Regions from separate parts of the Paenibacillus sp. PsM32 genome, predicted to be linked through region 2. Evidence: riboswitches for the same ligand, from Rfam matches in the RefSeq annotation. Region 2 holds a riboswitch; the other holds the start of a gene.
The links. A riboswitch is a leader RNA that binds a small molecule or an ion and turns the genes downstream of it on or off. The one in region 2 is predicted to bind FMN.
Positions count from the first base shown of each region.

Region 1: it holds a riboswitch for FMN, as region 2 does, so the genes downstream of both, QCD85_RS02305 (DMT family transporter) here and ribD (bifunctional diaminohydroxyphosphoribosylaminopyrimidine deaminase/5-amino-6-(5-phosphoribosylamino)uracil reductase RibD) in region 2, are expected to answer to the same signal.

Region 1 covers NZ_JARUWY010000001.1:478,016-494,887, forward strand. Annotated here, with positions in the region: gene QCD85_RS02260 (PTS transporter subunit EIIC) at 1-1,160, opposite strand, end outside; gene QCD85_RS02265 (glycoside hydrolase family 2 protein) at 1,459-3,222, opposite strand; gene QCD85_RS02270 (carbohydrate ABC transporter permease) at 3,311-4,123, opposite strand; gene QCD85_RS02275 (carbohydrate ABC transporter permease) at 4,141-5,025, opposite strand; gene QCD85_RS02280 (ABC transporter substrate-binding protein) at 5,129-6,421, opposite strand; gene QCD85_RS02285 (response regulator) at 6,608-8,212, opposite strand; gene QCD85_RS02290 (cache domain-containing sensor histidine kinase) at 8,241-10,031, opposite strand; gene QCD85_RS02295 (extracellular solute-binding protein) at 10,035-11,327, opposite strand; gene QCD85_RS02300 (family 43 glycosylhydrolase) at 11,697-13,043, shown strand; gene QCD85_RS02305 (DMT family transporter) at 13,226-14,203, opposite strand; FMN riboswitch at 14,340-14,498, opposite strand; gene QCD85_RS02310 (hypothetical protein) at 14,885-15,181, shown strand; gene QCD85_RS02315 (hypothetical protein) at 15,246-16,118, opposite strand; gene QCD85_RS02320 (LysR family transcriptional regulator) at 16,292-16,872, opposite strand, start outside.
Region 2 covers NZ_JARUWY010000008.1:211,860-228,731, reverse strand. Annotated here, with positions in the region: gene QCD85_RS16455 (FecCD family ABC transporter permease) at 1-926, shown strand, start outside; gene scpB (SMC-Scp complex subunit ScpB) at 1,081-1,818, opposite strand; gene QCD85_RS16445 (segregation and condensation protein A) at 1,787-2,581, opposite strand; gene ribH (6,7-dimethyl-8-ribityllumazine synthase) at 2,887-3,354, opposite strand; gene ribB (3,4-dihydroxy-2-butanone-4-phosphate synthase) at 3,379-4,026, opposite strand; gene ribE (riboflavin synthase) at 4,218-4,889, opposite strand; gene ribD (bifunctional diaminohydroxyphosphoribosylaminopyrimidine deaminase/5-amino-6-(5-phosphoribosylamino)uracil reductase RibD) at 4,931-6,031, opposite strand; FMN riboswitch at 6,499-6,660, opposite strand; gene QCD85_RS16420 (hypothetical protein) at 6,909-7,280, shown strand; gene QCD85_RS16415 (amidohydrolase) at 7,383-8,984, opposite strand; gene QCD85_RS16410 (peptidylprolyl isomerase) at 9,068-9,499, opposite strand; gene lysA (diaminopimelate decarboxylase) at 9,755-11,089, opposite strand; gene QCD85_RS16400 (M14 family zinc carboxypeptidase) at 11,370-12,929, shown strand; gene QCD85_RS16395 (purine-nucleoside phosphorylase) at 13,672-14,496, opposite strand; gene QCD85_RS16390 (phosphopentomutase) at 14,570-15,760, opposite strand; gene xerD (site-specific tyrosine recombinase XerD) at 15,789-16,688, opposite strand; gene fur (ferric iron uptake transcriptional regulator) at 16,779-16,872, opposite strand, start outside.

The sequences.
Region 1 (16,872 bases), on a different contig from region 2:
GTCGCCAAATAGACAGCCAGTCCTGCCCCGCCTTGTGCCATATTCGCCATCGACCAGATAGGCAATAGAAAATTAACACCTACATGAGGATCTGAGATAAGTGCAATCTCAAGCGCTTGTATCCCTTGATGTAGACCGGTTAATACAATCGTGCTATAAATACCACCAAGAATAAATCCGAACAATGTTCCGCCGTACGTGAAGAGATATTCTAACCACTGACCTATCCATTCTCCAAGCCAGATCGCTATTGGACTGATTAATAAAATAGCAAGCGTACCGCCTGTAATTAGACTGATCGCTGGAGCGAGAAGTGTAGATGCAGAGGGTGGCAGAATACGACGGATTCCTTTTTCTATCCATGCCATCACTAAGGAAGCTAAAATAATCGGCATCATTGCACCTTGATAACTAAATTGAGGTGCTACCATTGTATTCACTCCCTGCATGGTTGTATGACCAATTAAGATCGCCAGATCAGGCTGAGACATCGCAATACCCAGTACTGCTCCTATCGCCGGAGTACCTCCAAATCGTTTTACTGCATGATAACCGAACAGCACACTAATCACTTGAAAAGCAGAACTTGTCAGCAATCCAAGTAATCGGAACCATACTGCATCTTCTGCTACCCAACTCGAAGATTGTAAAATGGTAACAAGCCCTAATAAAATACCTGCTGCTATAAACAGCGGTAATATAGGAATCAAAATATCTGAAAACACTGTCGCTACCTGTATAATACGCCCGGCTATTCCCCGTCTGCGATAAGGATGCTGGGATTCTGATAACTGATCGACTTGCGGTGCTGTATCAGCTTGACCGTCTACAGGTGGCTGTAGATGAGCTGAGTTTTCATACTGGCGAAGTACAATATTCATTTTCCGATGTAATTTATAGACAAGTTCAGGGCCGACAATAATCTGCAATTGTCCGGGCAATCTATTAATATTTTGCACTTCTTTGATCTGTTGCAGTTCCGCTTCGTTGATTGGATGATCATTTTTTAATTTCAATCGGATACGTGTTGTACAGTGCATCACTTCTACTAGATTATCAGGCCCACCGGATAAATGGATAAGACGTCGAGCAAGCTCTTCGGTCGGGTTGCCCTGCGCATATCGTTTACGAGAAGATGGCAGATTTTTTTGATCTGACAACGCTATTCCTCCTTTATCAGGTTGAGTCCAGAACGTATAAGCCTACTTATCTTTGGATCGTAGCGTAGTTTTGGAATATTCTGAAATGTTCATAAGATGTATAAAGTAACAACTTTGTAGTATAGGATAGTTTACGGATTATGACAATCTTTCGTGTAAATTACTGAATAGATAATGAAGATCGTATACGATGATTTATTTGTGTATATGCAAAAAGTGTTGCTATACACCTTAGACTAATATAGTCAGGTATATAGCAACACTCCGGTTTACTTATAATAAAGGATCATGTATATATTTAGGATAAGTTCATAACGATACGGCGAATATCTTCGAGCGGCACTTTGGGCTTACGGTCATATGTAACTAGACCATTGATCTCCTGCTCTACATCGGTGAGCTGGGTATAACAGAATCCTTGCACGATCGGAGAGCGATGCAGTGGACGAATAACAGCGGCTAAACGTTGTAGATAATCTTCATCATTGTCTGCACCTGAATAGCCCCAGCCTTCCCACTCACTTTTTTTATACGCGATTCCGCCAAATTCTGTGATCAGAATTGGTTGCCCTTGATACGTTGCTCCGCCGACAAAAATCTCACGATTACCGGGTAGACTATGTACAGCCTTTTCAATCGAAGCATAACGTTCATCTAACACTTTTTCTTGCCATGCATAATCATGAATCGCTACCAGATCAGTCTCCATCATTTCCCAGCCATCATTGTAAATAACAGGACGTGTGTCATCGAGTGACTTGGTTAAATGATATAGTGTTAGTCCATGCTGTTGTTGACGCTGATCATTTTTCACATTCGGGATGCCCCAGCTTTCATTCATCGGCACCCAGACCACAATCGATGGATGATTATAATCACGCTCAAGCACTTCTTGCCATTCCTGTGTGAATCGACGTACGTATTCTTCCGAATAATTATAAGCATTTGCCGCTTCTCCCCAGACTAGCAGACCTTTGCGATCACACCAGTATAGAAAGCGTGGATCTTCCATTTTCTGATGCTTACGCACTCCATTAAAGCCCATTGCTTGTGTTAATTCAATATCTTGAATAAATGCTTCATCCGACGGTGCAGTTAAGATTCCATCAGGGAAATAACCTTGATCGAGTACTAGACGTAGAAAGTACGGACGATTATTTAAATGAAGCTTTCCATTTTCTATCGAAATTTTACGCATCCCAAAGTACGATTGTACAGAATCAATAACAACATCCTGCTCTACTAACTCTAGCTGAATATCGTATAGATGTGGTTTTTCCGGTGACCACCAGCGTCCCAATTCATGATCGTTAAAATCATGTAAACCAATCGAACGTGTATGTTCTGTATGAGTCACTACAAATTCATCCTGTGCAACAAACTCGCCTGCAAATGTAATCGTTAATCGTGTCCGTAATTCTTTTTGCATTGTCGCTGGAGAATAAAATAACCGCACTTTGATTTCATTCTGATCAATATCAGCCGTAAATTTAGCTTTGCGAATATGAGCAGGGTCAACCGCTTCGAGCCATACTGTCTGCCAGATGCCAGTAGTACGTGTATAGAAAATGCTAGCCGAGTCTTCTTTCCAGTATTGCTTGCCCCGCGGTAATGTCACATCTTGACTATAATCTTCTACACGCAATACGATTTCGTTATGATCTGCTTCTAATAGTTCGGTAATATCCGCTTGAAAAGGAGTATGTCCACCTTCATGAAATGCCGCCCATTTTCCATTGATCCAGACAGTTGCTGTATAATCCACCGCTCCAAAATGTAAAATCGTGCGCTTGCTTTTCCAATCCGCTGGCACTTCTATAGATTTGCGATACCAGACCAGATCATGAAATCCTGTATCTCCAATACCACTCAATTCACTTTGAAAAGTAAACGGAACTTGAATACGCTGATCAAATACATCTTGTCGATCCAGATGCCATTTCTGCTGATCACCGACACGCTCATCGTCAAATGCAAATTCCCATGTTCCATTTAGATTGATCCAGTCTGCTCGTTCAAATTGTGGTCTTGGATATTCAGAGCGAGTTGTTGTTGCAGTCATAATTGTAATTCCTCCTTTGAATGGTAAGCGCTTGTATAATGATGCTTCAACTATATTCTTATTCGTTAACTACTCAAAAATACTGACTTTATAACTCTTTGCCACCTGTAAACGCTATTCCTTTAATAATCTGCTTCTGGAAAATTAAAAATACAATCAATACCGGAATCGCTGCCAGCGCATTAGCAGTCATTGGAAGTGCATACTGCTGTACATAAGAACTCTGGAACATCGGCAATCCTAAAGTAATCGTCATATACGCTTTGTCCGAAATCGAGATCAGTGGCCATACATAATCATTCCATGCCCCAATAAAGCTAAAAATACCTAAAGCCGCTAAGGCAGGACGAGACAATGGTAAAAAGATGCTATACCAGACTTTAAAAAATCCGGCTCCATCAATTCGGGCTGCTTCTTCAAGGTCTTTCGGTAATCCATCAAAAAATTGCTTGAGGATAAAAATACCCATCGGCCCCGCAACCGCAGGCAAAATAAGTGAAGTTCGTGTGCCAAGCAGACCTAGATCTCTCATAAAAAGATACAGCGGAATCAATGTCGCTTCTGCTGGAATCATCAGTCCGGATAAAAATAAAAGAAACATAAATTTACTACCCGGAAAGGTAATCCGAGAAAATGCATAAGCCGCCATCGAAGATAAGATCAGTACAAGCGCTGTGGTGATCACTGACACCATTAAGCTGTTGCCCATCCAACCGAAGATGGGAGCTTGACTCAATACTTTCTCGTAGTTTGCAAATGAAAGATGAAATCCATTACCAAATACATTTTCTCCTTCTGGCGTAAACGATAAAGCTAACATCCAGACAACAGGAATCAGAAAAAATATCGCCAGTACTACAGCTACAATACGAATAAAATAATAATAGATGCGATCCATCATAGATGACTCTCTCCTTTCTAAGATTCCAGTCTCCGCAAAATAAAGGTCTGCACTAAAGAGATCACCAGAATAACGATCATAAGCACAAAAGCAATCGCTGACGCATATCCCATCTGGAACGTCTGAAATCCATTTTCATAAATCGAGAATACGACTGTTTTGGTTGCTCCTGCTGGCCCTCCGCCTGTAATCAATTTGGATTGACCAAAGATTTTGAACGAAGCGATAGTCTGAAGCACAATCACCAGTATGGTAATGCGTGATAATGATGGCAAAGTGATATACCAGAACGTCTGCCAGCGATTCGCGCCTTCGATCTGCCCTGCTTCATAAAAAGAGGCTGGAATATCTTGAAGCCCTGCTAGAAATAAAATAAATACAAATCCTACTGTCCACCAGATGGTAGACATAATAATAGCCGCCCAAGCTAGAGTCGGTTGTGACAACCAGAAAATTTCTTCATGAATCAGTCCTAATGCACGCAAAATCTGATTAAACAATCCTGTATACGGCTGTAAAAAAATCACCCAAATACTAGAGATCACAGAAACAGATAATACATATGGCATGAAAACAGAAATTCGGAAAAAAGACTGTCCACGACGTATCCCATGAACCAGAATAGCTAACAGTAGACCAATTCCACTGACTAATGGCACACTGATGATTGTAAATATTACGGTATGCATCAAATTACTACGGAACTCTTCATCTGCAATTAAGTTGGTATAGTTTTGAAATCCTACAAATACTTTATCTCCTAGCAAAGACCAATCATAAAAGCTAATACGTAACCCGTACAAAATCGGAAATAAAGAAAAGAGCGCAAAGAAAATTGTATACGGCAAAATCATTAATATGCCTGTTATCCATCCTTGATGCGCTAAAGATTTGGTGCCCATAATCGTCTACTCCTTTCCAAAGTAAGATCAAACAAAAGAAGCGGTATGATCTTGATATCGCTCCGCTTCTTTTGTCATAACTTATTGTTCCCTCTTGCTGTCTTTATTTGCCGGTAATTTTGTTTGTCGAAGCATCTGCTTTTTGAAGGGTAGTCGCTGGATCTTGCTGACCTGCTAACATTTTTTCAAATTCTTTCACAACATTATCGTTGACCTGTCCTTGTTTTTCGTTACGAGGCCAGTATTTTACAAAGTCAGCCGATTGAGCATAATCGCTACGATATGGCATATCTTTGAACTCTTTGGAATCGAGTACTTTGGTAACGCTTGGAATATGCCCTGCTTTTGCCCACATATCTCCATGCTCTGCTAACCAATTCGCAAACGTTAATGCTGCTTGTTGTTTGGCTGGATCTTCCTGACTGTGTTTGGGCAAAGCTAATGTATGCGAATCGCCCCATGTAGCAGGTTGATCATAGATTTGTGGCATCGGTACAACCGCAAAGTCTAATCCTTTAATATTTTCAAATGAACCGGTACTCCATACTCCTGTAATTAATACAGCCGCTCGTTGATCTTGGAATAACTTCACCGCATCATTCACATTCGGTGGAATTAATTTGGATGTATATAAGCTGTTCACGTATTCTAATGCTTGCTGCGCTTGTGGATTGTTAAGCGCTGCTTGGCCATTGTCATCATAGAACTTACCGCCACCGGTTAACTGGTTATAGAATCCCCAGAACATCCAGTAAGCATCAATCCGTACGCTAGGTTGTGCTAGTGGAGCCACATCTGCTGGAACAGCCTCTTTAATTTGGGTTAGAAATGCAGTGAATCCTTCTGGTGATGGGTCGTATACGGGTTTGCCATCTTTCAACACACCTGCTTTTTCCAGATATGTTTTGTTGTAATACATTACGATGGCATGGGTATCTAATGGAATCGAGTAATGCTTACCATCATAGATCGTAGATTCTAGAATTGTAGGATTAAATTCATCCCAGTTGACTTTGGAACCTGCGGCAAGATCATCCAGTGGAGTCACATAACCAGCAGGTACAAATTGAGGCATCCGCGAGGAGTGCAATACCGCTAGATCAGGTGCTTGATCGGAAGCTAAAGACGTTTGTAATTTGGTATAATAATCTTCTGAGCGGTTACTCAGTTGTTCGACTTGAATATCTGGATTTTCCTGATTGAACTTATCGACCATAGCCGTCATAAATTCTCCATCGCCACCACTGAATGGTGTCCAGAATGAGATTTGTGTTTTACCGCCTGTTTTACCACTTTCCGAACTACTGGCAGGTGCGCTCCCTCCAGCACAAGCAGATAAGATTAACATCGCCATCAGCAATATACATCCGGCTTGAATACCTTTTGTTTTTCTCATTAATACAACCCCCTTATCGAATAAATAAGTATGTGCGTTTTTTAGATAACGCTTACATTTAGAATCTTAATTCATTCTTTAAGGGGGAACCATGACGCTTTTTTCGATGCTATAGACATATATTTAGGTCTGTCTAGTTAGGCAGTTCTTTTATTAAAGATCATAACTAAAGAATCTACCTGTAAATTACACAGGATGTTGGTAATGACGACGACTATCCCGATACTGCTTGGGTGTAGTACCCGTTTCTGTTTTGAATACTCGATTAAAATGACGAATATTCACAAATCCTGTATCATAAGCAATCGTAGCAATTTTTTCATCGGTATGAATCAATCGCTTGATCGCTTCTCGAATTCGTATCTCTGTCAGCACTTCGACAAATGAATGCCCTAATCGATGTTTGAACAGACTACTGAGATAAGAAGCATTCAAGTAGACTTTTTCTGCCATTAGACTTAGAGTGATCGGCTCTGCATAATGTTCTTCAAGATAACGCACCACCTGATCAACCGCATGGATCACATGCCCTTCTTTGCGCTGAATGAGATCGTATAACGAATACAATAATTCTCCGCAATATTGTGCGAGTTGCTGACGCTCATTAATCAACAACACATGTTGTAAGATCATACCCATGTCTTGTTTATTCAGCCATTCGCTAAGTACTTTGTAATCCAGTGCAATCTCATAACACTCTAATAATATTTTGCATATTTGTTGCTGGATCACTTCTGGATGATTCATTTGCCTGCATAATCGTTCGATAAAAGCTTGCACTTGTCTTGTTAATTCTTGCCCATTTTCCTGTGCTAATAACTGTTCCAAAAAGTGTCTGTCTGCTGCCTGCAATCGAGATAACGGCATCGTATTCGTCGCTGAAGATTCATAAACCAGCACTTGATCTCCTCCCGAAATTAAACGATATAACAGAGCAGTCTCTGCTTCACGATAAGATTTCGGTACCGATTCTAGATCGTCTACTCCACCACCGATCCCAATCGTAACGGTCATTTGAGAGATGCGCTTAATAGTGCGAATTAATTGTCCTGACAATGATCTGATTTGCTGTGCTGTGGCTTCACTTCGATCACTATTAATCAGAGCAATCACTTTATGATGATCTATAAATGTATATCCTTGTAAAGGTTCTATGATCATCTCACGCACAAATTGCTGAATATACAAAAAGAATAATTCAGGATCATTCTGACGATAACGCTGTTCTGTAACCGAATCTCGATCCAATTGCACAATCAGACAATATATTCCGTTATGAGGAAAAGAAATACTGGCTTGATCGAATAATTCACCTTCATCATAAGCTATATTGCCATGAATTAGACTACTCAATAACTGCTGTCTAATCACTTGTTGACTGAGTATATGTTCTACTACAGATTGAGATTCACTTTCTTTGCTCAATTCTGCTTCTACTTTGCATAATGCGGTATACAGTTCTTCTTTATTCACCGGCTTGAGCAAATAATCTCTAGCCCCGCTACGAATCGAACTGCGAGCATACTCAAAATCATTATGTCCACTTAGCACAATACAGCGAATAGTAGGATACTGTTCTGCCAGTGTTGCTTGCAGTTGAATACCATCCATACGAGGCATCCGTATATCGGTGATTACCAAATGAGGACGTTGAGACTGAATCATTTCCAACGCTTCCAATCCATCTCTGGCTTCACCAATAACTGTCCATTCTAGATTAGATTCATGAATTAAATGAGTTATTCCTTTGCGAAAAATCATCTCATCATCAACAATTAAAACGTTATACATAAGAAGAGTCTCCTTTCTTCAAGTCATCTTAATAGATCATGTCAGATGTAGGCATCACAATAGTAACGCGCAACCCTCCTTCGTGCCGATTATGCAACGTAATGCCATAATCATTGCCATACTTGAGAGCAATTCTGCGATGAACATTAACCAACCCATGACCTCCCGGGCCTTCTGGCAAAATACCTGCTTCCATATGAAGATGTTGCTCTTCGATCCATTCTTGCTCCATCCCCGGGCCGTTATCAATCACATCTATCTGAATCTGCTCCTGCTCTATATGAACGTTTATCTGAATATAAATATCACCACGACCTCGTTCTAAGCCATGAATAATTGCATTTTCTACTAATGGTTGTAGTGTCAGACGAATAATAGGGCTGGATAACAGCGATGGGTCTGCATGAATCGTATACGTTAAGCGCTCATCATACCGAATACGCTGAATCGAAAGGTATCCTCGGACATGATCCAATTCTTGCTCGATCGTTACTTCACTATGATCACTGCCGATACTATACCGGAGTAATGCACTAAGATGATTGGTCATTTGAACCACTTCACGATTGCCTTCAAGCTCCGCATACATACTGATCGAACCGAGTGTATTGTACAAAAAATGAGGATTGATCTGGCTTTGAAGTGAAGCAATCTGCGCATTTTTTTCCCGAATCTCTGTTTCATATAATCGATAAGTTAATGTCCCTAGACGGGATACCATAATATTAAAAGTACGACTCAAATGACCGATTTCATCTGTTTGATGAACAGGTAATGTAATATCAAACTCACCACGTTCTACAAGCTTCATAGAATCGCGTAGTACACTGAGCGGTCTTGTAATTCGCATCGCATGAAAGATAGATACAATCACCGAGATAATCAGACAGATTCCGCCTAACCAGATCATTTGCCGATTAACCTGCTCGGCATCTTGTACTAATACTGCTACAGGAACTGCTTGCAGTACGGTCCAATGAGTTACAGGTGAGGTCTGATACGTGAGCAGTACCGATTGCTTGCCATTATGAATCGTTAACGTACCTTCTCCTCCATACTGCTGTAGCGTAGGATCGTCGACAGGAAAAGAAGGGCTTTTATAAATTAATTGCTTATGCTGATCGATCATTGCAAATAACGATGTAGGCGAACCTGCCAGATGTGTAATCCGATCAGTCAATGCCTCGGCAGGCACATCAATCACCAGCACGCCTAATTCTTTGCCATTATCCAGACTACGAATTTTACGAGCAATCGAAAACACTTGATACACCGTTCCGTTATCCGATAACACTGCATGAGGAGCGATAAAATACCCTTTGCCTGACAATTCAGTATCTAACGCTAATAATCGTTCTCGATCCCCTGACTCTGCAAATCTGCCCGGACTATCAGGCAATTCTACATATGAAGAATGTGTATGATTGGTAAATAAAGCGACGCCTGCAATATCAACACGCCCATTCACCCGAATACGCCGTACAAAGCTTTCTAACAATAAGCGATCTTCATATCGATCAATCACTTGATCTTGTGTATCCTGTTCTAGATAATCCATAATTTCTGGTGACTGATACGGCAATACAGATAATAAGACTAACTCATTCATATACGCATCCAAATTCGATGTGAACTCTCGCACTACATCTGCTTGATATTGACCTGCATTGGTTTGAATCGAATCCGAGTACCCTATACTAGAAATCCATGAAGAAATGATCAATGGAATCGAAATTAATGTAATATTCATAATAATCAGCCGGGTAACTAATCGCATATTTTTCCAGCGACGAATCCAATTTTTGATAGATATCTGCATGACTTACTCCTTCAAAATCTGATTAATCAAAGGCTCTAAATGATCAAGCATCTGATCTACACTTTGCTTACCGTACCAGATTTTCTCCAATTCATTAATCAGTGCATCGCTGATCATAATTTGCTTCGGATTGCTGGGGAAATATTCAACATGGTTGGCTTCATCTACATATTCTTTTCGCAAAGGTAGTGAAAGATAAGCTTGTGATAATGCTTCCGATTGTACCGCAGGCACATGCCCAGCTTCTCCCCATAATGCTCCATGCTTGGCTAACCAGTATGCAAATTTGACAGCCGCCAGTACTTTTTCTGGATCTTGTTCATGATGGGTTGGAAAAGCAAGCGTATGTGCATCTCCCCATGATCCTGCATGGTCATAGATTTGCGGAAATGGCATTACACCAAAATCCAAATCAGGTACTTTTTCAAAAGAACCGATAGACCATACGCCTAGAAAAAGCATTGCTGCTTTCCCTTGAGCAAATTCATTCGAAGCATCATTAATATTAGGCGGAATTAACTGTTGCTCATATAAGGAAGTGACTAATTCTAAAGAGCGCTTAGCGGCTGGCATATCAACAGCCGCACGTTGTCCGTCAGCTGTATACAATTGTCCTCCCCCTTCGATCTGCGCATACAATGACCACCACAACCATAACGAATCGATCCGTACATTCGGTACAGCAAGTGGTGCTACATCCTGTGGAATATGCTTTTGTAAGGTCTGCAAAAAGTCTACAAATCCTTTTTCTCCTGGCTGTATCTGCACCTGTCCATCACGATACAATCCTGCTTTGGCTAACCACTTTTTGTTATAATACAATACGCTAAAATGTGTATCTAAAGGAATCGCATAATGATTGGTCTGCATCATCGTTCTTGCCAGAATAGACGGATTGAAGTCTTGCCAGTTCACACCTGCTTGAGAAGAGACAGTATTTATATTTTGGATAAAATCGGCGGGTATATATTGAGCGAACATCGACGCATGTATGATCGCCACATCCGGCGCTTCTTCAGTAACGATAGCTGTCGATAATTTGGTATAGTAATCATCTGATTTATTATTTTTCATCGTCACGACAATATGATCGGTATTTTCTTGGTTGTATCGTTGTACCAGTTCATTCATAAAAGAAATATCTCCACCGCTAAAAGGTGTCCAAAATGATATCTGAATAGGATCTGTAGTCGATAGATTAGCTACTGACTGTGGATGAGAACGATCACCTATAAACGGTGATATTCCGCTTCGATATAGACTGTAACCGAGTATGCCAATGATGACTATTATCACCAAAAGCAACCCATATAATTTTAACCTTGTCATAGGCAACCAATATTGCTTGATCCATCTCACCATATAACCTAACCTCACTTTGCAGATGTACTCGATATAAAGCAAAACAAAGCATATGAATTACGCCTAATGTACCTGTTTGATCTCAAAGTGTAAACGGTTAAACTCTTCATTCAGACCTTCCCGTTCATATCTCCAATAGAATGTCTATCCATCCAAAATATCGTCCTGTTCCCCGACATTATTCTGCGTTACAGTTCGTATTGTAAGCGTTATCTATTTACTATACTGAAAGGGGCTGAATCAATGAAACGTCATCGCTTGATCATTAAAGGAGGAGTTTTATTTTTGTTATTCACTTTACTTATGAGCACCAGTATTAGTATCGCTTCTGCGGCATCTGTCCAAAAACAGTTTTATAATGTCATTATGCAGGATGGTGCAGATCCGTGGATGTATAAACATACTGATGGATTCTATTATTTCACAAAAACGACAGGTAACAATGTCACGATCTGGAAATCTTCTACATTAACCGGTATTGATGCGGCTGAAAAGCGTGAAATTACAACAGGTGGCCAAAATGTATGGGCTCCTGAAATTCATTTTCTAAATGGAGCATGGTACATTTACTATGCCAAAGACGACGGTGATAATGCGAATCATCGTATGTATGTGATGCAGAATACCAGCAGTAACCCGATGCAAGGCACTTGGGTAGATAAAGGTCAGATCACAGATACTACCAACCGCTGGGCAATCGATGGGACTCCATTATCGGTGAACGGGCAGTTGTATTTTATCTGGTCAGGCTGGGAAGGTTCAGACAATGTACGACAAAATCTATATATCGCTCATATGAGTAACCCATGGACGATCGATTCAGCGCGTGTTGAGATTGCTCGTCCTACGTATGCATGGGAGACTAATCACCAACCGAATGTCAACGAAGGCCCTCAAGTGGTGATCAAAAATAACAAAATCAATCTAATCTATTCGGCTAGTGGAAGCTGGACAAATGATTATGCGCTAGGTCTAATTACAGCACAGACCAATAGCAATTTATTAAGCCCTTCGGCATGGAGCAAACGCGCTCAACCTGTATTTGCTTCTGCTAATGGGGTGTATGGACCCGGTCATGCTTCATTTACTACCTCTCCTGATGGCAAAGAAGATTGGATCGTTTATCATTCTGCCAAATTTAATAATGCAGGTTGGAACCGGGAAATTCGTACACAGAAATTTAGCTGGAATACAGACAATACACCTCAATTCGGTCAACCTCTTAATCCTAATGTGCAGATCTCTATTCCATCCGGTGAACCGGATCGTACCCGTTATGAAGGGGAACAAGGAACATTCGGTGGAGCGGCTTATGCTTCTTCAAGCCCTAATGGTTCAGGACTATCCAAAGCAGGTCATATCGATACAGACGGTAGTTATGTACAATATACGGTGAATATCCCGACTACAGGAACGTATATGCTAGCTGCACGTACAGGTAATGGCACAGATGGATTGGATTGGTCTACTCTTCGACTATCGGTCGATAGCGGCAATCCAACAGACTTTTTTATTACCAATAAAGGTTGGGAAAATTGGGGATTATCGACGCAACGTCTATCGTTGACAGCAGGTAATCATACGATTCGTTTTAGCAAAGGAAATGGTTACGGAGAATTAGACTTTTTCGATCTCGTACCTATCAAATAAAAACAATATACTTTTCGATTTAGATTAAAAGCTACTTCATATTCGATACATCATTACAGCGATGTCTTGTACAAACTAAAAAATCCTGTCTACTCCAGCGATATTCCGCTAGGTAGACAGGATTTTTTTATATAAAAGTTAGTATTTATAGAATCTAGCATTTCTTGATAACAAAGAAATGGTTATGCAGAAGGTACGGCTGTTTTGGCATCAGATGGTTGCTGACGTCTGGAAATAAAGAACAATGCTACCCAGATCAACAAAAATCCAACCAATTGAGCCCATGTTAATAATTGTCCAAATACGATCCAGTTAATAACTACACCGACTAATGGGAAGCTTAGTTCTGCTAGTGTAGCTACAGAAGCTTTGGTTGTAGACAACCCTTTGTAGTACATTAATAGACTTAGCAAGCCTGGCAACAATGCTTGACCTAGCAAATTCAGAGATACGGCTGCAATTCCACCAGAATCAGCAGATAAGCTCCAAGCTGCACCTTCATGCCATGTTAATACAAGCAACAACGGTAAAGCCATAATAAAGCGTAATGATGTTACGGTCTCATATTTCATCTGACCTACCATTAAGCGTCCCATCACTGTAGATCCACCCCATAATGCGGCTGCACCTAGAGCAAATAGACTACCAACTTGTACAAATTCACTCATATGTCCGATAGGAATAGCGAATCCAAATGTTAAAATATACGTTCCTACTAATGCTAAAGCAAATAACCAACCAAATCCACGCGGTAATACTTCTTTTAAAATAATTCGAGCTAATACAATCGCAAAGATCGGTTGTAATTTCTGTAATAACAAGACAGCATTGAGATTACCATGAGCCAGTCCCATCGTGAATAGAATCGTAGCAATCGCCGATCCACCCCAGGATAAGAACAACAATGCTCCGATATGACGCATTTTCAATCCTTTTAATTCAGCACGGTTGACCCATAATACAGGAGCCGCCGCTAGAAAAACAATCAAATGCTCCAACAATACCAATTGAGTTGAAGTCATTGTTTTGAGTAAAATAATTCGAAACAGTGGATCAACGCCCCATAACGCTGCTCCTACAAAAACGAGCCAAAATCCACTTTTAATATGACGCTGTCTAGCTGATGATGCTGTTTTGATGTTATAACTTGCATTTTCCATGATTCAAACTCCCTACGTGATTAGAATTTGAATATGAGATCTCATACGGAAAGCCCCCGTTATCAACGTACAATAAACGGGGGCTTGATCAAATAAACGTGCAACTGTATTTTACAATACACTGGCAAGCTTATTGGTTGATCTTCTCCCATCCGGACTGTACCGTCGGCTCTGGATTCTCACCAGATCAGTCATTTTTCAAAAAAGAAAAATGAGTCGCGGGCTACCCTTTCTTTCAGTTATAAAAGAAACGTTCACCGCCGGTCGGGAATTGCACCCTACCCCGAAGATCTCTATTCGATTTTGGTTTGTTAGTATAAAGAAGCTACTCTCATGTTTAACCATGAAAATAAGATTTGAAAACTTTCTTGTATGAAACATTCAATATATCTCATTATAAAGATACTTTTAGTAACTTGCAATAGTTTCGTACAAATAAATAGTTTGCAATATATTTAAATCCTTAATTCCGATCAATTAACTATACTATACAATAAATAGAATGAATGTCTAGTAGCTATCAAATGTTTCTATAGATACATTGATTTTGTAAATGAGAGTAGTCTACAACCCTAGTTATTTATATTACTCTATTGTCACATATCTGTAACAGTTGTATAATCATAGAGGATTTACATCTTTACACAATAAGTAGTACATAACTGAGAGGGGTAGAAAAATTTGGATTACAATTCGCAAAACAATGGTTACCCGCCTGCGCAACCGGATCAACGCACAGGAGTATTAACATTCAAAGATTGGATGCTTACGATTTTATTAATAATTATTCCGTTCGTAAATATCGTAATGTTATTTGTATGGGCATTCGGTGCAAATACCAATGTATCTAAAGCTAACTTTGCTAAAGCTTACTTGATCTGGTTGGCTATCGGTATTGTTGTATCTATTATTTTCTCTATTTTATTTGGTTCTTTAATGGCTGCAACAATGAGCAATATGGACCGTAGCGGATATTAATAGCAAACAAAAAGAAGCACCTCGCAGGGTGCTTCTTTTTTGTCTACTTTTAGATGATATGCTTTTAATAACGATCTAAAACTAACTGTGTTTTCAATGAATCTTGAGGCACTAACCAACCTTCTTGATTCAAATAGTTCATTAATTGCTGACGATCAGTTGCAGCAGTGTTGTAATCATCGGTTTTGAACGAAATCTCAATTACAGGCTCAGTACCTGTACCGGAAGCATTACGAATCGGCCAAATTTCTACGTCTACATCGATTCCGTTCCAGCTACCTTCATATTTACTCGCCATCACCGGGCCATACGAGCGCGATGCTTTTAACTGCTTTTCACCCCAGCTTGATCCATCTTTCCACTTTTTCAATTTACCTGGCAGATTATCGACAAGCAAAGATAATGCTTTACTATCCGCAGGCAATGTTGCTCCTGATGTTGTTGCTTTTGATTTTTTATCGTTAGACAGGCTTAATGTCTGCTTGCTGTATCCCCAATCGACTTCTGCTTCATAGTTCGTATCGGAAGCATCAAATCCTTGTTGATTAGCCAGTGTTAATGCTGCATCAATATTTCCATTTGCAATACTGTAACGTTTTTTATACGTCATTTCAAAATTATCTTTATCTTCTTTTTTGCGGAAACGTACATTCCAGCCTTCGCTGTCCAATTGCTTATCACTTGTATCGAAATACTCTACAGCAATTTTTTGCGCTTTGGCAGGTAGATCAAACGCATCTTGTACCTCAGATTGAATCGTCAGGTCGCTGTTCAAAATATCATCGTCCAGCATAAATTTAACCTCATACGTTGGTGTGAGATTGGCGGCTTTGGCATCAACAACAGATGTAGATTGTGGAATATACAACCCTGCGAACAACACACTGCTTAACAACACCAATGGAGCTTTTTTACCTAATTTCAATCCTAAATTCATTTGCAAATTCTCCCCTGTCTGTGGAATATCATTTGACTACTATTCCAATGTAACAGTGAAAAATGATAGCGGAATCAACATATCTAATTGATTTCGTAAAACATATCTATAGTTTCTATATGCTATTCATCACTTTTTCGATAGCGATCATCTATATACAATAGAATATCGATCTAACCAAACGATTTTACAAACTGATGAATCAGCCCTGAATAATGACGTTGACTGTTGTATACATAATAAATGTAACGATGAAAAGGTGTATTCGGTAATGGTCGCATATGAAGTAGACCTTGTTGCACTTCTTCTTCCACTGCCATTTTAGACAAAAACGAAACATATTCGCCTAACATCACCGACTTCTTAATCGCTTCCGGTGAATCCAGTTCCATATACTGCTCTGACCATACCCCTACACTACTCATCCAACGATCACTTAATTGACGGGTACTTGATTCACTCCCATGCAAAACAAATCTACTTTGCCGTAGCGTATCTATATGCAACTCTTCATAGTCTGCTAACGGATGATTCGGTGCAAAAATAGCAACCATTTCATCTTCATCTACTAATCCTTTTACCAATGAAGGATGTTCAAAAGGTTCTGTTAGCATAATGCCCAGATCGATTTCATGATTGATCAACATTTCACGAATTACAGGTGAAGGCTTAACCGCAATCGAAATACTGACACCTGGATAAGCGCGACTGAAATCATTAATAATAGAAGGTAATAAATAAGTAGCCGGTACAT
Region 2 (16,872 bases):
CACTCAGTGTTGGTGCTTCTTCTGTATCGTTTGACCGACTGATTCCTACATTGCTGGGGAACGGTACATTTGTAGATGACTTTGTACTGTTCTCGATTCGATTGCCACGTATGTTAGTGACATTGCTAGCAGGAATGGCGCTTGCTTTGGCTGGTTCTGTGTTGCAAGGTGTTACTCGCAATGAATTAGCTGATCCCGGGATTGTCGGTATTAATGCAGGTGCAGGTCTGGGTGTAACTGTATTTTTCTTATTTGCTCCACTTGAAGTTGGAACATTTGTCTACATATTGCCTGTCGTTGCTTTTGCAGGGGCACTGATTACCGCTATATTAATTTACCTCTTTTCCTATAGTCGTACTGAAGGTATGCAACCGATGAAATTCATTATCACAGGAGTCGGATTTTCATTAGCATTATCCGGTTGTATGATTGTGTTGATCTCTTCGGTAGATCGAGTGAAAGTGGATTTTATTTCAAGATGGTTAGCTGGCAATGTGTGGGGAACGGATTGGCCATTTGTGATCGCACTGCTACCATGGTTGATTGTGCTGATTCCATTTGTATTGTACAAATCCCGTTCACTGAATCTATTAGCACTCAATGAAGGAACAGCGATTGGTGCAGGTGTACCGATTCAAAAAGATCGCATTTTGCTTATGTTAGCTGCTGTCGCTCTTGCCGCGTCTGCGGTATCTGTTACAGGCGGTATTGCTTTTATCGGGCTGATGGCTCCTCATATCGCGAGGGCATTAGTAGGCCCACGACATCAACTATTTGTACCTGTATCGATTTTGATCGGTGGTTGGTTATTGTTGCTTGCAGATACGATCGGTCGTAACCTCGCTGATCCTGATGGAATGCCTGCGGGAATCGTAGTCGCTTTGATCGGAGCACCGTATTTTCTTTACTTGCTGTTGAAAAAGTAATACTTATCGAAAATAACTGTATAATTAACAGTAAAAGATACGCAAAAAGCCAAAATGATTGTCGGATCAATTCCCAATCATTTTGGCTTTTTTTGGACTATATTATCTTATCTAACGATTCTATTCAGATTACTTGTGTGCTGGATAGCTCAGGTTAATCTAGTGGTGTATTTTTGGAAGAGTCCGACGGTGTAGCGATAGTCTGATCAGAAGTAGAACGTTCTTCTGCACCTGATCCCTGATCAGATACAATATCTTCTGCTATTTCTGTGAGCTCTTCACCCAATTCTTCTAACACTTCTATATCTTCACTATGAACCTGTTCTTCCAAGCGTTCGAACAATAGCTGTGTTTCCCCTTCTAAATCTTCTGCATTTTCAAAAGCAGAAGCATCGGGAAGTTCACGAATATTGCCAAGTCCGAAATAATCTAAAAATGACTTAGTCGTACCGTATAAAATAGGGCGTCCTATCGCTTCAGCCCGTCCTGTTTCTTGAATCAAATCTTTATTGACTAATGTGTAAATTGCACGCTCGGATTTGACACCACGAATCTCTTCAATCTCAATTCGTGTAATCGGCTGGCGATACGCTACAATCGATAATGTTTCAAGCGCGGCTTGAGATAAAGAAGAACGGGAAGGTGAGTATGCCAATCGTTCATAATATTCAGCATGCGCACGTATCGTAGATAACTGATAGCCACCTGCGATATTAACCACCTGAATCCCCCGTCTTGCTTTTTTCAGATCAGCTTGCAGTTCTTCGATAGCGATCTGTACCGTTTGTACCGGTTGATCGGTTACTTCTGAAATCTGCTTCGCATTTAATCCTTCTTCTCCAGCCAGAAATAACATACCTTCAATAATCGACTTCAATTTCTGGGACTTCATTGTTACTTATTTCACCTCTCCACTCCATCACGATATCGTCAAAAAGCCGGCTTTGGTAGCAGGAAATTTGCTTCATTTTCATTAATTCCAGCACAGCCAAAAAAGTCACCACGATCTCATGACGATACATTTCCTGGTGTAGCAGTTTGGAAAACAACAAGCTTTCTCCTTTTCCTAACCCTTGAAACCGGGTAGACACTTCACGTATCCGATCCTTCACCGAAATCTCATCACGCTGAATCCGGGTCACCTGTGTACGGCGTACGACTTTACGAAGAGCTTTGCGAAAAGCCTCCATCAAATCTATCGTATGCAGACCTTCCACTGGATTCACATCGTCTTTCGGCATAAAAGGGGTCAAGTCTTCCGGTTCTTTTGTAAAAATCAGGCTACGCTCGGTTTCCATTTCTCGCAAATGCACAGCAATTCCTTTGTACTTGCGGTATTCCACCAGCTTGCGTACTAACTCTGCACGCGGGTCCAGATCGTCTTCCTCATAATAATCAAAATCATCCATCTCCATCACAGGCGGACGTGGCAATAGCAATTTGCTTTTGATCGACAATAATGTCGCTGCCATCACTAGAAATTCACTGGTCACTTCAAGTTCCAATTCTTTCATGCTATGAAGATATTCCAGATATTGATCTGTAATTTTGCTGATCGGAATATCCTGGATATTAATTTCAGATTCATCAATTAAATGAAGCAACAAATCGAGCGGCCCTTCAAACGTTTCCAGTTTGTACAGTACAGTCGTCACTGGACCACTCCTCTTAATCAATAGATTCTCATCTCTTATTGTATCTTAATCGCGCACTTTGCACAGTATATATTCAGCAAAAAAAGGGCAATCCCTGTTTCTGCCCTTTTTTTCGCTTATTATTTTATTATCATACGATAAATATTGTAGATATAACATATACATTTGCAGTAAACACGATAGCAATAACATCAAAACAATCTTTTATTGTACAAGATGAATGATTACCAAATGAACTAAAACATATACCATATCAAACTACATTCAAGCGTACGTGCTTATTGCTCAAAGATAGACTTGATCTATTATTTCATCATTTTAGTTAAATTCGCCATTTCGATCGCTGCGTTAGCTGAATCCCAACCTTTATTACCTGCTTTGGTTCCTGCGCGTTCAATCGCTTGTTCAATACTTTCAGTCGTTACAATACCGAAAATAACAGGTACGCCTGTTTTCAAATTAATGGCAGATACACCTTTAGCTACTTCATTACATACATAATCATAATGAGTTGTAGATCCGCGAATCACTGTACCTAATGTGATCACTGCATCATACTTTCCGCTTTCAGCCATTTTTTGCGCAACTAAAGGAATTTCAAAAGCACCTGGAACCCATGCCACATCAATATCATTTTCAGCAGTACCATGACGCTTGAGCGCATCAAGTGCTCCACCTAACAATTTGGTGGTAATAAATTCATTAAAACGTCCAACAACGATACCAAATTTAAGATCCTGCGCGATTAAATGTCCTTCAAAAATATTAGCCATAGTGTTCATCCTCTTTTCGGTAGATTAGTTTGAGTGGGTATTCACGGTTGGAGATGTCTGCTCCAAATAAGCTATTAAAGCTTGAATGCTGATCAATTGAAGATGGTGTTGCTTGGCGATTGCTTCGAGCTCGGGCAAACGCGCCATCGTGCCGTCTGTATTCATAATTTCACAGATCACACCAGCAGGTGGAGCATCACATAAGCGAGCCAAATCAATTGCTGCTTCTGTATGCCCGGGACGTTGCCGTACACCGCCTTCACTTGCAATCAATGGAAACATATGACCCGGACGGCGAAAATGGGCTGGTGTAGCTTCTGGATCGGTCAGACCTATTACTGTCATAGATCGCTCTTGTGCAGAGATACCTGTAGAAGTACTAATATGATCGACGGATACCGTAAAAGCTGTTCCATGATAATCAGTATTTTGCGCTACCATCGGAATCAGTTCTAACTCGGCAGCACGTCCACTTGTGATCGGAGCACATACCAAGCCTCGACCTTCTGTGACCATAAAGTTGATCACTTCAGGGGTAGCACGATCTGCCAAAGCGATAAAGTCGCCTTCATTTTCCCGATCTTCATCATCGACTACGATAATCACTTTGCCCTGTTTGAGATCAGCTACTGCTGCTTCTATCGCATCTAAGTTTGTAGATTTGTGATTCATCGATATAACCTCCCTCTTGAACCTTGTCGCGCTTATGGTGCCAAGCGCTTATTGTAAGATATTTTGCTTTGCAAAAATCATTTTTTTATTGAACCTTCTCGCGCTTATGGTGCCAAGCGCTTACTGTAAGATATTTTGCTTTGCAAAAATCATCCTTTATTAAACCTTGTCGCGCTTTTATTACCAAGCGCTTACATATATCCATTTTCCTGCAAAAATTGGCTTGTGATTGATGGCTTTTTCTGACTGGTAGCATCATTCGCTGTATTCGATTGGTATTGTAGTAAATGCTCTACATACTTACCAAGCACATCGCATTCAATATTGACCATATCGCCTGCTTTTCGATAAGCAAGTACAGTTTCTTTGAGTGTATGTGGAATGATAGAGATTGTGAATGAAGTTGTCGTTACCGATACAACCGTCAAGCTGATGCCATCAACAGTGATAGATCCTTTCGGAATAATATAACGAAATAGATCATGATCGGTCGGAGCAATCTGGAAAATAACAGCATTCTGGTTGCTTTGTATTTGTTCAATATGTGCTGTGCCATCGACATGACCTTGTACGATATGCCCTCCGAAGCGTCCATTCGCTATCATTGCTCGCTCTAGATTAATAGGGCTACCTGTTTTTAAATGTTTAAGGCTAGAAGAACGATACGTTTCTGGCATGACATCTACGGTAAATAGAGAATCTGCTATCGTGGTAACCGTTAAGCATACCCCGTTGCATGAGACACTATCTCCAATCTGAAGTCCGTCCATAATACGTGATGCTTGAATACCAAGTACCATCGTTTCACCACGCCGTCCATTTTGTCGGAGTGTACCTATTTCTTCGATCAGTCCGGTAAACATAGACATCCTCCTTTCTACCAAGATGGTCTGCTATTTGAATATTAGAGATGATGATAACGTGGTAATCCACTGATATAAATATTGTCATCTAACGTCTCTATTTCGATCTCATCTAGTGTTACAGCTTGATTCATTTTTTCAAATCCATCAAAAGCGAATGTTGATAACGTACCGCCAATAATCTTAGGAGCAAAAAATAAAGTAACTCGATCGATCAGTCCTGCTTCAAGCATCGAACCATTTAATGTACCGCCACCTTCTAACAAAATCGAAGAGATCTCAAGTTCGCCAAGCTTTTTCATCGCAAAAGGAAGATCTACATACGGCCCGCTACCACAGATGATAACGGTGATGCCACGTTCTTGCAGTTCATGGATACGATCCCGATCGGCTTGATAAGTAGTGACAATAATCGTAGGCGCTACGTCTGTATTCAATAACTTGGCGGTATCTGGAATACGTAGTTGTGAGTCAATCACAATACGGGTAGGCTGAACGCCAGGTACTTCTGTACGTGTAGTCAGCTCAGGATCATCGGCTAATACTGTGCCGATTCCCACCATAATACCTTGATGACGATGACGCATCGTATGAACGATCGCGCGTGCATCGCTATTGGAGATCCATTTGCTATCACCGGTACGAGATGCTAGACGACCATCTAACGTACTGGCTGTTTTGAGCGTCACAAAAGGGAGCCCTGTTGTAATATATTTGTTAAACGTTTCGTTGAGTCGTGCCGAGCGCTTCGCCAATACACCGGTCACCACTTCGATTCCATGATTACGCAGTCGTTCGATTCCAGAACCTGCTACCTGTGGATTCGGGTCTACAGCAGCAACAACGACTCGTTTTACTTTTTCTTTGATCAGACGATCACTACAAGGTGGCGTTTTGCCATAGTGACTGCATGGTTCTAACGTCACATATGCTGTAGCGCCTTCTGCTTGATCTCCTGCCATATTAAGTGCATGTACTTCAGCATGTCCGGTTCCTCGCTGTAAATGTGCACCCATTCCTACGATTCTGCCGTCTTTCACAACCACACAACCGACCACAGGATTAATATCTGTCTGCCCTTGAGCTTTTTCTGCCAAGTCCAGTGCTAGGGTCATGTAAAATTCATCATTGATTACGTTCATTATTCAGGGCTCCTTTGACACCATAAAAAATTCATAACTGCATCCTTTGTGCTTAATCAACATGCTGTTACAAGTTTGATCGTAGTATCATCATATTTAGTTACTATTCATAATTTAATAACTAAATTATAAAGTGTATACCGATACAATGACAAGCAAAAAGCCCTGTAAACCGGAAGAGTATCCGAATGTTTACAGGGCTTAACATAATAATGTATAGGAGTAAGAATCTAATGTACTTCTTATAGAGTGCGCATATGTCTGTATATCTACAGCGCAAAGACTGTATACCTACTGCTGGTTTCAGTTTGATCCACTGATCCAATTTCTACATATGTGCTACGTATAGAATCTATTTAGATGCCAAAGAAACCTAATGATGCTCAGGTATCTTGCTTCATCAAAATAGTAAACTATACACTCAAATAAGTGCACCTTAATTCAGAAATCGCTGTGCAAGCGATCTCTGTATCCCTCTCCCATCCAGACTATACTGTCGGCTCCGGATTCTCACCAGATCCACCGTCTATGGTTATTACACACATAGCCGGGTCACGGACTTAGAGATCACATATTATCTTGATCTCAACACCGCCGGTGGGGAATTTCGCCCCGCCCCGAAGGATAAATTATGAAGTTATTATCACCATTTCGCTGTGATGTTGAAATCATATCATCCACACACGCAAAAATCAAGAAACCTAACTTTTTCTATAAGCTACACGCTGTGATATCACTATTATTCATTTCATCTACAGGTGCTCTTATGACTCTACTACCTCTATTGTTGTATAATAAATTCGCGTTTTATTTTTTAAAATGATAGATTGTTTCCGTCTAATATCCTTACCATTACACTAATCGAAAGGTGATTATTATGTTTTTAATCAACAAAAAACTAATAAGCAAATTGACTACACCTTATCAAGAAATGAATATGCATATCTGTTATGCTACACCTCAACACTTTTCAGCGTATTCCAGTAAAGCTGTATTGCTACTTAATGATGAAAAACTTATCGTTTTATTTCTTAACTTCTTTTCTTCCAAAGTGATCCATACCGTTGAATTACCGATTGCTGATCTACAAGAGCATCATTATAATCAAGGAATTTCGCTGGCTTCAACATGGTCATTTCAAAGTAACGGACAATCGTGGCGCTTTCAGATTCTCAAAAAGATTATTCCGCTCGGTAAGATGCAACAACAGTTTTTAGACTTTCTACATGACCATATAATCTATACATAAATAGAACGCAAAACAACCCTAATAACCCTCTTCTACAGTTGTAAAAGAAGGGTTATTAGGGTTGTGAAATATCTATCTTCTGAGTAGATAGACCCTAATCGTTTACGCTTGATAAGCAATCTGTCCATTCACCACTGTCATACGAACAGCCGTCTGCAACAGAGATTCGGAATCCGTAGTAATATCTCGATCAATTACTGTAAAATCAGCCGCTTTGCCAACGTGAATACTACCACGTTCTTGTTCTTCGCCTGCTGCTTGTGCACTGCCTACTGTAAACAAATGAATCGCTTCAGCAATACTAAGTCGCTCCTGTGGTAGATACCCTTCGGCTGGCTCTGTAACATAAGGTCTACGACGGGTAACGGCGGCATGGATACCGAGCATCGGATCAAGCGGTTCAATAGGTGCATCGCTTCCACCTGCACAGATCACACCAGCATCTATTAACTTTTTCCAGGCATATAAATAATCGGTACGTTCTGCACCTACACGCTCCATCACCCAAGGAAAATCACTGGCAACAAATCGAGGTTGGATATCTGCAATAAGTGGTAATTGCGTCATTCGCTCAAGCAGTTGTTGATCCAATACCTGCGCATGGATAAATCGATCAGGCAAGTGTGAAATACCTTGCAACGGATGAGTTTCCATCGTTGATAATGTAAGATCTGCCGCACCATCACCAATGGCATGTACAGCAATCGGATAGCCTAGCGAACGAGCATAGGATGTAATTTCATTTAACTGTGCTGTCGTATGAATCGCCATTCCGCGTGTATGAGGTGCATCACTATACGGTTGTTGTAATAGCGCTGTACGCCCTCCAATCGCTCCGTCAGAGAACAATTTGGCTGCACCAATACGTAACCATTCATCTCCGTCACCTGCCCGTAATCCCAATGCTTGGGCTTCTTGTAAATGAGTATAAAAAATCAATTGATGGGTGCGGAATTGTAGTCCTTCTGCATGCAATTCACGATAAATCTGTAGCATAGTCTCTATACTTCCCAAAAATCGTAAATCTTCAGTATGGGATGCGGTCAATCCTAATCGAAGTGCATCCTGACAAGCGCGCCGAATCGCTTCTTTTTTGGTAGTATAATCTGGTTCTGGCTGTACTGCGGTAAAAGCCGCTGAAGCTTCTTCATAAATCCATCCGTTCAACTCTCCAGCTTCATCCCTTCCAAACGAACCGGCTTCAGGATCAGGTGAAGATGAGGTCACTCCTGCTTTGGCAAAGGCTACACTATTACCTAAAAAAGCATGAAAACAGGTACGGGTCAGATAAATAGGATGATTTGTCGTAATCTCATCCAACTCTGTTCGTAGTGGCGGAATCGGTGGATCAAAATTATTCTCATTCCAGTTCAATCCAACAATCCATTCCCCTACAGGTGTTACTTCTGCACGCTGACGGATCAACTGAATCATATCTTCTTTGGAGGTCACGTCTGAGAAATCGAGCATAGATAATTTCATTCCATGCATAGATAAATGCATATGCGAATCGACTAAGCCGGGCAATACATAAGCACCATCCCAGTCCACTTGACGATAATCTTTGCCTGATAATTGTAGCGATAATTCTTGCGTCGTACCGATTGCAGAGATGATTCCATTTTCTATGTAAACTGCATCTGCTTCTGCGGGAAGATGAGAGCTAAATGCAAATTTGCCATGGGTGAATAATGTTCCTGACATTGGTTTACACTCCTTTAGCAGATTTTTAGTAAAAAAAGAGCCTGCATTATAAATGCAGACCCTTATTGCTGTTGAAAAAAAGCTTACGCTTCTACAACTGCAACAGTTTCCATTTTGTCGCTACCTTTAAGAGCATCAACATATTCCAAACCTTTTACTACTTTACCGAACACTGTATGTTGTCCATCCAAGTGTGGTTGTGGTTGGTAGCAGATGTAGAACTGGCTTCCGCCTGTGTTGCGTCCTGCATGAGCCATAGCCAAAGAACCGCGCTCGTGTTTGTTCGGGTTGATTTCGCAGTTTATTGTGTAACCAGGACCACCAGTACCTGTACCGTTAGGGCATCCGCCTTGTGCTACAAAACCAGGGATAACACGGTGGAATGTTAATCCATTGTAGAAACCTTCGTTTGCTAATTTTTCAAAGTTAGCAACCGTATTCGGTGCATCTTGTTCAAACAGGTCGATTACTACTTCGCCGCCGTTTGCAAGTTTGATGTTCGCTTGTTTAGACATAATATAATAAATCTCCTCTCAATTAAAAACAGAAATTAGGATGCTTGCCTCTACTTCACTCTAGTACGATTAAGCAAGAATTAGTTCTGTAGGACAGCATCCTATTTAGTTTACTATGAAAATGAATTCTGCGCAAAGGCATGTTCACTTGTTTATCGTTTTATATGGTGAGCAATACACTCAAAATTCCAGTTCATATAGAGATAATGACAGCATTTTTTTATATACTATCGTTGCTATAGTGATTCTATTTATTTATGAAGCGGTAATCGTAGCTTTGCTTAGGCGAGCAGGAATAACGTCATTGCCTGTAATATCTGCAAGTGTTTCTCGCTCTACAATCACATCACTTTTGCCGTCTTTGACTAATACCACTGCCGGGCGACGAATTCGATTATAATTGCTTGCCATTGAATAATTGTATGCACCTGTACACGCTATAGCTAATAGATCGCCAGCTACCGGAGAAGCCAGCTCAATATCCCAGATCAGCATGTCGCCACTTTCGCAGCATTTACCAGCTACGGATACCAGTTCTGTCTCTTCATCTGTTGCTCGATTGGCAATCACTGCTTCGTATTTCGCTTCATATAGAGCGAGACGCGGATTATCTGTCATACCGCCATCGACTGATACATATTTACGTACATTGGGAATATCTTTGTTCGAGCCTACTGTATATAATGTCGTTCCGGCATCGCCTACGATACTACGACCGGGTTCTACCCAGATTTGCGGTAATGTTCCTTCTAATTTGGCAAAGTGTTCTTTCACCGCTGTCGTGATCGCTTCTACATAATCAGCTACTTGTAATGGCGTATCTTCAGCTGTATACCGAATACCGAATCCTCCACCCAGATTGATAACGGTAAATGAAATGCCTTCTTGTTGCTGTACTTCAAGCGCAAAAGCCGCAACACGCTCTACAGCTACTTGAAAACCATCTACTTCAAAAATCTGTGAACCGATATGAGAATGAATACCAAGCAATTTAACATTTTGCAATTGATGAGCTTCTTTGACTGCTTGATAAGCTGTTCCATTGCCTACATCGAATCCGAATTTGGAATCTTCTTGACCGGTTGAAATATATTCATGGGTATGTGCTTCTACCCCTGGCGTTACACGTAACAAAATATTAGGAATCAGATTTTTGGAAGCGGCTATCGCATTTAATACTTGCAGTTCGACAAAGTTATCGACTACAAAGCAACCAATTCCTGCATCTAGAGCCATCTCTAATTCATCAGGTGTTTTGTTATTACCATGAAAATGTATCCGTTCTACAGGGAATCCAGCTTGCATCGCTGTGTATAATTCACCCTCAGATACCACATCCATCGACAATCCTTCTTCTTCTACAATCCGGCACATCGCCATCGTACAAAAAGCTTTGCTAGCATAAGCTACTTGAAAAGTTAATCCTGATGCTTCAAAAGCTTGCATATATTCCTGACAACGACTACGAATTAAATGTTCATCCATAATATATAAAGGTGTACCATATTGTTCTTTTAACTGAACGGTATCACAACCACCGATCACAAGATGACCTTGATCATTTATTTGACTTGTTCCATGTAAATACATCTGTTGTCCTCCGTTCATTCACTTGAAGTGTATAGTCAGTATAACCATTGTGCATATTATAGCAGAATGGACTATTTTGCTGAACATTTGTGTTTTATGTGACTTTACAAAGAGTTGATTTGCTTATTAATGTACTTACATATGGAAAAAATAAGCATTTACGATACTTCAAATAAGATGCTACTATGCTGTATAGAGACACCGTAATATCGCATTACATCAGGGTTGTAAATGATTACAATCTCTATATTTTATCATTTATTTACCGAGGAGGATGGCATTGAAAAAGATTGGATACTTTATGCTTACATTTATACTATTTGTACCGACTCTACTATTGCAGAATGTAGCAGAAGCGGCAAATCATACGGTGGTTAACCCGTCTGTCACTTATACATATGCAGCGATGACCCGTCATATTCAATTGTTAGCTCAGAAGTATCCTGATCTGATCCAGTACAAATCGATAGGTAAAACCAAGTATGGTCGTGATATATGGGCAGTAGGACTGGGTCACGGACAAGCTACTGTATTTATCAATGGTTCTCATCATGCGCGCGAATGGATGACGACTACAATCAATATGTATATGTTAGAGCAATATGCGATAGCGTATACTGCCAATCGTCCATTTGAAGGATATAATACACGTCAGATTTTAGATCGCACAACGATCTGGTTCGTCCCGATGGTCAATCCAGATGGAGTAACACTACAACAGCAAGGAACCGGTGCTTTTCCAGCTTCAGTTCGGCAAGCGTTAGTAAAAATGAATGGCGGAAGCACTAACTTTAAACGCTGGAAAGCTAATGCTCAAGGTATCGATCCGAATCGCCAGTATGATGCTTATTGGCGCACGATAGAAGATAATATTCCATATCCATTCTGGAAAAACCATAAAGGAACATCTGCTGTACAGACTGCTGAAAATCAAGCGACCACATCATTTACATACGAAATCGATCCTGAGATCGCTGTTTCGTATCATTCTGCAGGACGTATTCTGTATTGGAACTTTCATACCCTTCCACAAAATCTCAGTCGTGATAAACGGTTGGCGAACATCTTCACAAGCTTTACCGGATATCGACAAGTGCGTCCAAACAACAACCCTTCTGGTGGAGGATATACCGATTGGTTTATCACTACCTTTCGCAGACCTGCGTTTACACCGGAGATCGGAATCAAAACAGGCGAGACCAATCTGCCCTTGTCTGCTTTCAACGAAGAATGGCGCCGAAATAAAAAAATTGGACTATGGATTGCTCAAGAAGGATATTCACTCTGGTTGAAAAAGAATCCAACTACACCTGCTTCACCGACAACACCAACACAGCCACCAGCTAATCCATTACGTCGATCTTTAAATGTCACTTTAGACGGCGTAAATGTGAAAAAAGAAATCCCTGCTTTTGTCCAAAACAAAGTTGCTTATATTTCATATAAACCATTACTCACACCGTACGGATTCGCTTTTTTCTGGGATCAAGACAACCAGAAGATTACAGCAACATCCAGCGCTTCCGGTACAGCCACATTTACACTCAACCAAACAGCCGCTGAAATTAACGGCGTATCGACTACACTACAAGGTGCACCTATCCATCTCGACGGAACTATCTATGTACCTATTTCATTGATCAGCCAAGTAACAGGAATCGCAATCACTATGAATGACAAAGGAGACACTTTAACACTGACCAGTCCAGACACTACCACCCCATCACCAGCAGCAGAAATCATAACAGAAGATGCTAACCCTTCTCCAACACCTACACCAGAGCCATCACCTACAGAACAACCCACTGTAGCCCCCGACCCTGATGCAGGCGAATCCTAAGTAAAACAAGCATTATTCTCTTCTTCAACTTATTTGCACTATGACAATAACACGATAAACCAATCAAAAAACTCGCTAGATCAACAATGATCTAACGAGTTTTTTTAATCCCAATATATATGTACGATTATTTCCAACCCACAATCATCGCCAACCTACAAATAGCTAAAACAAAATATTTAAAATAAACAAATCTATCTAACATCTATAAAATCACATCACCAAACACATAAAAAAGTAATATCTCCCATTCTTATACGAAAAATCTATAAAGAAGCTTAACTACATTTAATAGATAAACTATTCTTAAATCAAAACAATTTCAAACCCCATTTTGAAATCAGCTTACTTCCAAAAACGAAAGGAAACATGACCAACAATCATCAGTATTTTTCCCATCTAACTCAAATTCTCTCGAATACTACATCCTTTCCAACAAAAAAGCTTCCAATCCTATACCATAGGATTCAGAAGCCTTTTTCACATTATTCATCTTTCAAGCACTTAACTTACTTATTCACTACCTACCAACCCCATCATAAGCCTGGCTTTTGTTTCATGACTACGGTCTTCCTCAGCAGAGCGAAAGGAAAAAATCATTCTGTAAGTCGCCTTTGAAGTGGAATCCCGACTGCATCGCAGTCTAATCAAGGGATTCCATTTCACCAGCGACGGTAAGAATCATTTTTTCCTGTAGCGGTCTCCACCCACCCCAGTCATCTTCAAAACCACCCCAAAACCATTACATTTGAGGAATAATCGCCAATACCAATTTCAAGAACTGATCACGTACACGATCAGCTGTCTCCATTACTTCATCATGAGATAACGGTTGATCCAAAATACCTGCTGCCATATTCGTAATACAAGAAATACCCAATACTTCGATCCCTGCATGACGTGCTACAATCGTTTCTGACACGGTAGACATTCCTACAGCATCTGCACCCAATGTGCGCAACATCACGATCTCAGCAGGCGTTTCGTACGTTGGACCAAGCAATCCAGCATACACACCCTCTTGAACTTTCAAGCCTTGTTGTGCTGCTGTTTCTTTGAATACCGCACGTAGACGACGGCTATACGCTTCAGACATATCAGGGAAACGTACACCTAGTGCAGAATCGTTTGGTCCGATCAATGGGTTACGACCTGTCATATTCAAATGATCGCTAAGTACCATCAGATCTCCTGGCTCGTAAGAAGTATTCACGCCACCCGCTGCATTGGTAACCAGCAATGTAGAGATTCCCAATTCTTTCATAACACGTACAGGGAATGCTGTTACTTCCGGGCCGTATCCTTCATACATATGGAAGCGACCTTTCATCATCACTACAGGGCGACCTTGAATCGTACCTAGTAACAATTCGCCTTCATGACCTTCTACTGTCGATACAGGGAAATGTGGAATATGATGATAATCAATCGCTACGCTATCTTCGATCAAGTCTGCTAAAATACCTAATCCTGAACCCAAAATCAATCCGATTTCTGGTTTGATATCACTTTGACTACGAATATAAGCAGCCGCTTCTTGAATCGTTGCTTGTGTAATAGTTGTCATTACTATATCCTCCTTGAATATCTATTCATTTATAAAATGACTGCAAGCCACTATATACATAGTCGTCTGCATGTTATTTTAATTTATCTAAAAAGCTTTCTCCATGCAATGGACCACCTGTTCTAAAATTATCTGCAATCGTGGCACCAATATCACTATACGTAGCCCGAATGCCTAGATCCGTACCCGGTTGAAGAGATGGACTATAGACTAACAAAGGTACATACTCGCGTGTATGATCGGTTCCTTTGTGCACTGGATCATTACCATGGTCTGCGGTAATAATCAGCAGATCTTGTTCACCTATAGCAGATAACATATCAGGTAAAGCTTGATCGAATTGTTCTAATGCTCTAGCGTACCCTTGCGGATCACGACGATGTCCGTATAACGAATCAAAATCAATCAGATTGGTAAATAACAATCCGTTAAAGTCCTGTCGCAACAAGTTGGTTGTCACTTGAATCCCATTCTCATTTCCTTTGGTCGGATGGGTTGCTGTGATGCCGTGACCTGAGAAAATATCGTTGATTTTGCCGACTGAAATAACATCATAGCCAAAGTTCTGCAATGTATTCAATACAGTAGGTTCTGGTGGATTCACCGCAAAATCACGACGATTGGCGGTACGCACAAATTGTCCGGGTTCCCCGCGATAAGGACGAGCAATAATACGTCCGACAGAATGTTCAGGCGACATGGTCAGTTGACGTGCGATTTTGCAAGCTTCATACAATTTATTTAGTGGAATAATATCTTCATGAGCTGCTATCTGCATCACACTGTCGGCAGAAGTATAAATGATCCATGCTCCACTTTTCATCTGTTCTTCGCCATATTGTTCGATCATATCTAACCCTGCACCTGATTTGTTACCGATTACACGTCTACCGGTAAGCTTTTCGAGTTCAGTGATGAGATCCTGAGGAAACCCATGCGGATACGTATTAAATGGAGAACTAATCTGCAAGCCCATCATTTCCCAATGACCAGTCATCGTATCTTTGCCGATCGACGTTTGTGCCATTTTGCCATAATATGCTTGTGGTTGTTCTACCGGTTCCAATGGTGATAAAGACGTAATATTTGCGAGTCCCAATTGTTGCAAATGAGGGATCTTAATATCTGGAACTTGTTCCAAAATGTGACCTAATGTATGTGCACCTTTATCACCGAATTTCGATGCGTCAGGTAATTCACCGATACCTACACTATCCATTACAATAACGCTAATACGTTTAAACCGTGTGTCTGATTGTGTCATGATCAATGCCTCCCTATTCTGTGGTGAATCAGGTTACATTGGCACGTGGATGGTGAGCTTCATACACATCTTTCATATTCTTTTTGGATACCTGTGTGTAAATCTGAGTCGTCGAAATATCAGCATGTCCTAACATTTCTTGTACTGAACGCAAGTCGGCTCCGCTCTCCAACAGATGAGTCGCAAAAGAATGACGCAACGTATGAGGTGTAATATCTGCTTCTATTCCAGCTTCACGAGCATACTTTTTGATAATTTTCCAAAAGCCTTGTCGTGTAAGTCTTGTGCCAAGCTGATTCACAAAGAGTGCCAGTTCTTCAGGATGATTACGAATGAGTTGCTGGCGACCCTGTTCTATATATTCACCTACACGCTTCGCTGTGACACCTGTGATCGGAATAATTCGTTCTTTGCCTGCATTATTCGCACAGCGCAAAAACTTCAAATCCAGACGCACATCATCGACATTGACCGATATTAATTCAGAAACGCGTATACCTGTAGCATACAACATTTCTAACATGGCACGATCACGTCTGCCTTGAGGTGATTGACGGTCAGGAGCATCGATTAAATGCCCTACTTGTTCGATCGTCATCACATTCGGTAGACGCTTTTCTGCTTTGGGCGCTTCCATATGTACTGAAGGATCTTGCTGAATAATCCCTTCTCTTACAAGATGATGACAAAATGAACGAATTGAAACAGTCATCCGCGTAATCGTGGACGATGCTCTTCCCATTTGTCTCATTTCTCCTAAAAAAAGAGCGATATGTGTTTTACGAATTTGATCCGGCGTTTGTAAATCGCGCTGTTTTGCAAATTCTAGAAATTGATTTAAATCACGTTGGTACGATTCTAGGGTATTTCGAGATAGTGCTTTTTCTTCGGCTAAATAGCGGATAAACGTCTGCAAATATTCATTCATCGGAAATCAGGTCCCTTCATAGGAATGGTTACGGCAAAAAGACTCTCTCCCGAACAGCCAAATATCGGGCGAGAGTCTCTGGTATCCATTTTAGTTGTCAGGTTGTTCGTCTTGATTGCTATCGTTTTTATCTTTGCAACGGTAGCAAATTCCGTAAAAGTCGAGTCTATGGTCCAGAACCGTA